4 regions of the Sporosarcina sp. SG10008 genome follow, and region 2 is predicted to be linked to each of the others. Evidence: riboswitches for the same ligand, from Rfam matches in the RefSeq annotation. Region 2 holds a riboswitch; each other region holds the start of a gene.
What was found. Region 2 has a riboswitch for S-adenosylmethionine ahead of ACGLYD_RS17805 (O-acetylhomoserine aminocarboxypropyltransferase/cysteine synthase family protein). Riboswitches for the same ligand answer to the same signal wherever they lie in the genome.
Positions count from the first base shown of each region.

Region 1: it holds a riboswitch for S-adenosylmethionine, as region 2 does, so the genes downstream of both, ACGLYD_RS22205 (MFS transporter) here and ACGLYD_RS17805 (O-acetylhomoserine aminocarboxypropyltransferase/cysteine synthase family protein) in region 2, are expected to answer to the same signal.
Region 3: it holds a riboswitch for S-adenosylmethionine, as region 2 does, so the genes downstream of both, metK (methionine adenosyltransferase) here and ACGLYD_RS17805 (O-acetylhomoserine aminocarboxypropyltransferase/cysteine synthase family protein) in region 2, are expected to answer to the same signal.
Region 4: it holds a riboswitch for S-adenosylmethionine, as region 2 does, so the genes downstream of both, ACGLYD_RS19725 (cyclase family protein) here and ACGLYD_RS17805 (O-acetylhomoserine aminocarboxypropyltransferase/cysteine synthase family protein) in region 2, are expected to answer to the same signal.

Region 1 covers NZ_CP172607.1:4,689,998-4,692,197, reverse strand. The annotation lists gene ACGLYD_RS22210 (5-methyltetrahydropteroyltriglutamate--homocysteine S-methyltransferase) at 1-839, shown strand, start outside; SAM riboswitch class I at 868-978, shown strand; gene ACGLYD_RS22205 (MFS transporter) at 1,061-2,200, shown strand, end outside.
Region 2 covers NZ_CP172607.1:3,801,091-3,803,290, forward strand. The annotation lists gene ACGLYD_RS17805 (O-acetylhomoserine aminocarboxypropyltransferase/cysteine synthase family protein) at 1-815, opposite strand, end outside; SAM riboswitch class I at 941-1,056, opposite strand; gene ACGLYD_RS17810 (glycerol-3-phosphate acyltransferase) at 1,202-1,837, shown strand; gene ACGLYD_RS17815 (aspartate aminotransferase family protein) at 1,900-2,200, opposite strand, start outside.
Region 3 covers NZ_CP172607.1:465,544-467,743, reverse strand. The annotation lists gene metK (methionine adenosyltransferase) at 1-1,079, opposite strand, end outside; SAM riboswitch class I at 1,269-1,386, opposite strand; gene pckA (phosphoenolpyruvate carboxykinase (ATP)) at 1,569-2,200, shown strand, end outside.
Region 4 covers NZ_CP172607.1:4,197,875-4,200,074, reverse strand. The annotation lists gene ACGLYD_RS19730 (5-methyltetrahydropteroyltriglutamate--homocysteine S-methyltransferase) at 1-357, opposite strand, end outside; gene ACGLYD_RS19725 (cyclase family protein) at 519-1,256, opposite strand; SAM riboswitch class I at 1,484-1,597, opposite strand; gene ACGLYD_RS19720 (acyl-CoA thioesterase) at 1,796-2,200, opposite strand, start outside.

The sequences.
Region 1 (2,200 bases), 890 kb from region 2:
AAACAGATAAAGGACTCCAATTCAATGGTGTTGTAACGAAAGCACACGGCATTAGAGTGACAGGAAAAATTGGGTTTAGCGACCATTACATGATTGAACACTTCAAGTTCCTGAAAAGTATCGCAGGTGATGCAGTCGCAAAATTCACGATTCCAAGCCCGAATATGCTGATTCACAGAGCGACATTCGAAGAAGGCATCTATGCAAATGACGAAGAGTTATTTGATGACTTGGTTACAGCCTATCAAGACGTAATTCAAGCACTGTACGATGAGGGATGTCGTTATCTTCAAATCGATGACACGTCTTGGGCTTCCTTCTTATCGGAAGAAGGAAGGGAAACATTGAAAGCGAAGGGGCAAAATCCTGACAAACTTGTACAACTATCGGCACGTGCCATCAATGAATCCATCGCGAAAAGGCCTGCCGACTTGCTCGTGACGATGCATATTTGCCGCGGCAACTTCAAATCGACCTATTTTTCTAGTGGTGGCTACGAGGATGTATCCGAAACAATTTTCGGCGGATTAGATGTTGACGGTCTTTTCCTTGAGTTTGACGACGAACGCTCCGGCAGTTTTGAACCGTTGCGCCATGTCAATCGCCCTGACCTTTTCGTCGTATTAGGCTTGATCACCTCTAAATTCGGCGAATTAGAGGCCCCTGAACAGCTTAAAGCAAGAATAGCAGAGGCCTCAAAGTATGTTCCTTTAGATCAACTATGCTTAAGCCCACAATGTGGCTTCGCATCAACAGAAGAAGGTAATCAGTTAACTGAAGAACAACAATGGGAAAAAGTTCGTCATGTTGTAACTATCGCGCAAGACGTTTGGCAGTAACCTTTACAAATTAAATAGGCTAATAAAACTCTTATGAAGAGCGGTGGAGGGGCTGGCCCTATGAAACCCGGCAACCATTCAACAATCATGTTGATAAGGTGCTAATTCCTGCAAAGCACTATGCTTTGGAAAATGAGAGGGTATTTTCTCTCGAATGCCTCTCTACTAACACAGTGGAGGGGCATTTTGTTTTATTAACAATAGAATTGGAAGTGTGAGAAATGAAAAAGGAAGGTTTGCAAAGATATCATACGATTTGGGGCTTGTTATTTTTAGGTTGGTTTGTTTCTTACGTTGACCGGGTTGCAACTGGGCCGATCATTACATATATGATTGAAAATGAAGTTTCTTTTTTTGCAGACGTGGCAAACCCCCATGGAATTGGCGGATTGATTGGTAGTTTATTTTTTGCCGGTTTTATGTTAATGCAATTTCCTGGTGGCTACTTTGGGGACAGGTTTGGCTATCGTGCTATTATCATTTTAAGTATTGTTTGGGCTGGAATCGCCACTTTATTAACGGGTTTGGTGGGAGGCCTTGTTGCATTTATTCTTTTCCGAGTCCTACTCGGGCTAGGCGAAGGCGTTTTTTATTCGAATGACCGCTCTTATATTGCCTATCATACACCTCCTGAAAAAGTTGGATTAGGAATGGGTGTGGCGCTTACCGGATTATCTGTTGGTCTGACAGCGGGCACACTTGGCGTCCCTTATCTTATTACAGTCGCAGAACCATTTATGGGTGAAGGGGCTTGGCGCTTTCCTTTTTTCGTGACCGGAACAATTACACTCATTATTGCACTCCTACTATTTAAATATATGAAGCCCAAAAACGATTCAAGTGCTTCTGTAGATTTAACTTCACCTGGTATTAAAGCACAGTTTGGCAAAGGCCTATTGTACATGTCCATGTACTCAGCCGTTTTTCTTGTCATAGTGATGGGCATCTATTACTTTTCCGTCAAACTAGGTCTGTCCTCTATCGCGATTGCGGTCATTCTTGTTGCACTTTGTCCGCTCTTAATACTTTATTTATACACAACGAAGAAGTCTGAAATAAAACCGTTAATAGCGAATAAGAATCTCTTCTTATTGTACTTGTTCTTTATCCCTATCATGTGGCATCTATGGTTTTACGGATTTTGGTCCGTCTCTATCGTCAAAGATTTCGGTGGCGGTGCATTAATGGCTGCCGCTTTGATTGCATCGTTTAATGGTTTGGCTGGAATCATTGGTTTTCCTCTTGGCGGCAAAATTTCTGACATAGTGGCCAATCGTCCAAATGGGCGACGTAACGTCCTTGCTGTGCTAACCGCTGTACTGACGGTAACCATTTTTATATTTGCAGTCTATGTCATGATG
Region 2 (2,200 bases):
CAAGGTCCGAAGTCACGCAATAGTTGAACGCGTAGTTTAGTCGCAAATGCCGCCGCTGCTGTATCAATTCCGTAACGGAGACCATGATATGACGCATCAGGCTCTGTGAAGCCAGGAAACCTCCCTTGCGTCCAGTCAAATGTACCCGCATCAACAGCAACTCCACCGATCGTGGTACCGTGTCCGCCAATCCATTTTGTAGCGGAATGGATGACAACATCCGCACCAAATTCGATAGGATTCGAACCATATGGCGAAGCAAATGTACTATCAATAAGAAGCGGTAGACCGTTTTCATGCGCAATGTCCGCAACCGCTTCAATATCGAGTACATGAAGACTCGGGTTACCGATTGTTTCTGCGAATATTGCTTTTGTTTTATCTGTAATTGCTGCACGGAAGTTTTCAGGATCTGTTGCATCGACAAACTTTACATTGATACCGTAGCGCGGAAGTGTAGCGGCGAATAAATTATAAGTACCGCCATATAAGTTGCTTGCTGCGACAATTTCATCTCCAGCACCAGCTACGTTCAAGATAGAGAAAGCGATAGCTGCCATACCTGAGGAGAATGCAACTGCCGCCGTACCACCTTCAAGAAGCGCAATACGCTCTTCAAAAACTGCAACAGTTGGATTTGTAATTCGTGTATAGATGTTGCCTGCTTCTTGTAGTGCAAATAGTTTTTGAGCATGTTCTGTATCACGGAATACAAAAGATGAGGTTCTATGAATTGGAACTGCGCGTGAACCTGTTACAGGATCCGGTTTTTGTCCACCGTGCAGAAGAAGTGTTTCGGGTTGAAGTTTTGTCATCGTCATTACCTCCAGAGTTTTTTTAGATGGATGTGATTGTAATGGGCGGAGACGTTAGGGGTATTTTTGGAATGAAAAATAACCCCCTTCGCTTAAGAAGAGGGTTACGCTTTCGCTTATTCCTCCCCTTATCTTTCAGACCGTTCGCACGAATCTGTAGGAAGTAGCACCTTTGCAAGTTAGTCACTTGCTGGTTGCCGGGCATCGCAGGGCCTATTCCCTCCGCCGCTCTTGATAAGAGTTTGTGATATTCAGTTTTCCATCTTGTGACATAGTATAGTAGATATCTCAATACTTTGTCAATAGTTTACCGAATAATATTTCTGAAACTTGTGTCTATGTGGAATGTTACACTTAGACTACCGTTATTTTAGGAGGAACTTGATATGTGGTTATGGATTGTAGGCGTGCTCTTATGGGGATATGCAGTTGGTTGCCTGCATGGATCAGTTGTTGCGCAGAAAATATCCGGCGTTAACTTGAAAGAAACCGGTGTGAAAAATGCCGGTGCCTCGAATGCGACCATTGTTCTCGGGAAGAAGTTCGGCGCATTAGTTGCAGTAATCGATATCAGTAAAGGTGCAGGAGCTGTCTTACTTGTGCACTATTTCGCAGAAAACGCAGGATTTTCAGAAGCCTTTGTGGCTTTACTTTTATTTCTTACAGCCGCCGCAGCCGTTATTGGCCATAACTTTCCATTTTATATGAACTTTAACGGCGGAAAAGGAACAGCGACAATAATTGGTGTACTGCTTGCAATCGACTGGCAGATCGGGCTCATTGGTTTTGCATTATTTGTCGTCGTAGCGCTAGTAACAGACTTTCTCGTGTTTGGTGTGCTGATGCTCTACGTCACGCTCATCGCGATGGCAGTATTGGCAGACGGATACTGGCCAGTCGTAATAGCAACTTTGTTATTTGCAATCGCCATTTGGAAACATCTCGAGAATTTTCAGCGTATGAAAGAGCGTAGCGAGAAGCGCGTTTCAATGGTCTTTAGAAAAAATAAAACCAAAAACTGAGGACCCCTATAATTGGAGGTTCTCCGTTTTTGGTTTAGCAAGATTAAAAATCTCATCCTAACTCATGCATTTTCATTGAACACTTTCTTCATAACCGCAATAATAAAGTCCACGTCTTCATCGGTACAAGACAGCGGTGGGCTTAGCGCTAGAATATTGTTATAGCCAGCAACTGTATCGCCGTTCCTTCCAATAATAAGTCCATTCGCCTTACATTCGCCAATGATTTTCGCAACACGGGCGTTTGCAGCAGGTTCTTTCGTTTCTTTGTTCTCTACAAGTTCAATGCCTAACAAGAATCCGAGCCCGCGAATATCGCCAACAAAAGGATGATCCAATAAGCAAGCCAACTCTTTTAGAAGG
Region 3 (2,200 bases), 1.4 Mb from region 2:
AGATCAAGCATTTTGATGATGCCTGCTGGACGAAGGTCAAACAGTCCACGCGTAAGCTCAACAAGTTTACTTTCCTCGACTGTGCCTGTTCCAAATGTATCGATAGAAATCGATACAGGTTGTGCAACACCGATTGCATAAGCAAGTTGCACTTCACATCGATCTGCAAGTCCTGCAGCGACAATGTTCTTCGCAACATAACGTGCCGCATATGAAGCCGAGCGGTCCACTTTCGTCGCATCTTTCCCAGAAAACGCACCGCCGCCATGACGCGCATAACCACCGTACGTGTCAACGATGATTTTACGGCCAGTAAGACCTGCATCTCCTTGAGGTCCCCCTATTACGAAGCGGCCAGTTGGGTTGATGAAGTACTTCGTGTCTTCATCGATTAAATCAGTTGGTACAACCGGGTTTATGACGAATTCTTTAATATCACGCTGAATTTGCTCAAGTGTTATTTCAGGGTGATGTTGCGCTGAAATAACAATTGTATCGATGCGTACTGGTTTATTGTTTTCATCATATTCAACAGTCACTTGTGTTTTTCCATCTGGACGCAGATACGTAAGGGTTTCATCTTTGCGTACTTGTGCAAGTCGGAATGATAATTTATGAGCTAGGCTAATTGGTAACGGCATCAGTTCCGGTGTTTCATTACAAGCGTAACCGAACATCAAACCTTGGTCACCAGCTCCAATTGCTTCAAGTTCATCATCTGTCATCGAACCTTCACGCGCTTCAAGTGCCTGGTCAACGCCTGCAGCGATGTCGGCTGATTGTTCATCGATCGCAGTCAAAACTGCAGATGTTTCCCAATCAAATCCGTATTTCGCGCGTACATAACCAATTTCTTTAACAGTTTCACGCACAACTTTCGGGATATCGACATATGTTGTCGTAGTAATTTCTCCTGCAACGAGGACAAGTCCTGTTGTAATTGTCGTTTCACATGCAACACGTGCATTTGGATCTTCTGCCAATATAGCATCTAGAATAGCATCCGAAATTTGGTCACACATTTTGTCCGGGTGTCCTTCAGTTACCGATTCTGAAGTAAATAGTCGGCGATTTGTCATGTTATTTCCTCCTTATATCCTACGAGATTGATACGGTACTCATATGTCCCATGTAGAGTCTTTTCTAAATGAAAAGACTACAAGCCATTGCGAGCTCTATACACGAGGATTAAGGGCGATATCATATAAAAAGCCCTTCGCTCACGTAATAATACATGAGGAAAGGCATGATTTCATAAGCACCTTTCACTCTTATCATACAAGGACTGTGCCTTGCTACAGGTTTGGCACCTTCGCGCAGACAAAACGTCTGTGCAGGTTGCCGGGTTTCATAGGGCCTGACCCCTCCACCAGCTCGGGATAAGAGTATCCGTTCAACTATATATGCTACGAAAAATCTTGTTGCATGTCAAATCTTTTTACCCATTTTGCGTATAAATCCTTGAGGTTTGAATTAGTATAGATTATTATTCTTAATGTGTTATACTAATTCAATAATGTGATGACACCCAATTGATTGGGACTATATGCAAAGGACGGTACATACTTATGATATCTGCGAAAATTAGTGATGACCTCAACAAACTTCTTTCTGGGAAAAATGTAAAAGTTCAACTTTCAGTTCCACAACTTGTTGAAAAAGCGATTTCACGTGGTGAAGCTCAATTGACATCAGACGGAGCGGTTACAGCTCAGACAGGCAAATATACAGGTCGTTCACCTAAGGACAAATACATTGTTGAGGAAGCGTCCTCCAAAGACAAAATCGATTGGGGCAACGTCAATCGTCCAATCTCTTCTGAAATTTTCGATTCATTATATAATAAAGTAATTACTCATTTGAGAACAAAAGACGAACTGTTCGTCTTCAAAGGTTTTGCAGGCGCAGATCCAGCTTCACGACTATCCATTCAAGTTGTGAATGAATTTGCATGGCATAACCTGTTTGTTCACAACTTGTTCATCCGCCCAACTGAAGAAGAACTAGTACAACATGAATCACAATTTACAATCGTTTCGGCTCCTTCATTTAAAGCTGATCCTGTGGTCGATGGTACGAATTCAGAGACATTCATTATCGTATCAATGGAAAAACGTATTGTTCTTATCGGTGGAACTGAATACGCTGGCGAAATGAAAAAATCAATCTTCTCAATCATGAACTACTTACTTCCTGAAAA
Region 4 (2,200 bases), 400 kb from region 2:
AGGGTCAAACGAAATCTTGCCTGTGTTTCGAACGTTATATCGTTCTGTTTCAATACCATCAAATACGTAGCCAGTCTCTGGCACATATCCTTCAATTCCGTTCAAATGCTCCAAGAAGTCTAAATGCCACCACGTACGTCTAAATTCACCGTCTGTTACAAGTTCCAAACCAACTTCAATTTGCTTATCAACAACCCGTTTAATTTCCTTTGTTTCTACTTCTCGTAATTGTTGTGCAGTAACTACGCCTTCTTTGAAGTCTTTGCGCGCTTTATGCAAATTATCTGGTCGTAGTAAACTTCCAACGTGATCCGCTCTGAATGGTGCTTGTGTTAGTGTTGTCGATTGATTTGTCATGGTATATTCCTTCTTTCTGTTTTAGGAGTAAATTACGGTTTTATTAGGTCAGGAGTGCAAATGAGCAAATCCTCTTTTTTTCTTATGGCTATTACGCGAATGAGCGGATTCTCTTGTTTTCTTACGATAGGAACGCAAATGAGCGGGCCCTTTTTCTTTTCTTACGGCAGGATCGCGAATGAGCGTACCGGGAATCCTGATGCTTTTTCCGGCTTCGGAACGATGTTAAAAATGACCGCGCCTTTTGAGGGCACTTTATCTAGGTTTGTTAATAGCTCAATTTGGTAGGTATCTTGTTCAAGAACATAATATTCGCCTAAAAGAGCTTGGTTCTTTTGAAAATCAATGGCTGAATCCGTATCGAAAGTTTCATGACCGACAGCCTTTACTTTTCTTTCATCAAATAAAAACTTCAAAGCAGCAAGGCCCCAACCCGGTATACGGTTATTCCCATCGGCATCTTTATTGCAAAATGCCTCATTATCCGGCCAGCGTTTGCCCCAATCTGTGCGTAATGCCACAAATGTACCTGCCTCAATTTGCCCGTGCTGAGCTTCAAACTTCAGAATATCTTCAACAGTTAATGTAAAATCATGGTTTGCATCAGATTCTTTCGATTTATCGATGACCACCAGCGGTAATACCAATTCTTTCAAACCCAATTCATCCAAGTATCTTGTATCACGAACGAAGTGAATTGGTGCATCAATATGTGTGCCGTACTGTCCCGCAAATTTAAAGCTCTGTGCGAAAAATCCATCATCGTGATCAAATAATGTTGTAAACTCTGCTGCATCAAATGCTGAAAAACGGGGTGAGTCAGGCCCGAAAGTATGTGTTAAATCGACCCATTCTTTCTTTTTTAATAAAGCAATTGCATTGATTAATTCATTTGACACAATAAGTCTCCCTTCATTTTTTGAAGGTAACTTTAGTCTCCAGAAGTAACAAAAGCGAAGGGCGCCCGCTTAGATGCGTCAGGCATAAGATGAAGATGCGTAGCGGCGTTCTTTGCCGCAGAGCAGCTTTAACTTATGACCCAAGCATCTGGCGCCCGGAGCCTAGACGAAACAAAAAACCACTTCTAAATTCCAAGAAGAGGTTTTGGCGAATTCGCTATTTGCTCTTCTCATCTCCAAGCAGTAAGCATTACACTTACGCTTCTGGAATTAGCACAGTACTTTAAAAGTCTGTTGCTGAGGTATCATCGGGCCAGTCCCTACACCTCTCTGGATAAGAAAGTTACGTATTTAGTTGTTAATGAGTACAATACAGTCTTCCGAATAGATTGTCAATACACAAAACATGAATTATTTAGATTATACTCGTTTTTACAATGAAACATTTTATGTGAAAAGTAGAAATGGCATTGAAATGATACGCGACACAATGTAAAAAAACCCATAACTTGCCGTGGGCTTTTTCCATAACAAATTATTTAATGTTTCATCTCACTCCGCAATTTCCGATGTTCACGGCGTGCGGGGCCTGTTTCAAATAGACTCTTTTCAGCCTCTGTTTCCGGATAAATGCCCGGCACAGGAGTAGGCTTGTTATTTTCATCCATGGCAACCATCGTTAGGAAGGATTCGGTTGTTAGTTTTGTTTCGCCTGTAAGCAGGTTCATTGAATGGACCGATACAAATACTTCCATCGATGTACGGCCAGTTGACGTGACAATTGCCTCAAGTTCAAGTACATCTCCTACACGCGCCGACGATACAAAATCGACTGAATCGATTGAAGCAGTTACAACCGCTGTTTTTGAATGTTTCATTGCCGTGATATCAGCGATTTCATCTATATACGCGAGAACTTTTCCGCCGAAAATTGTCTGCAGATG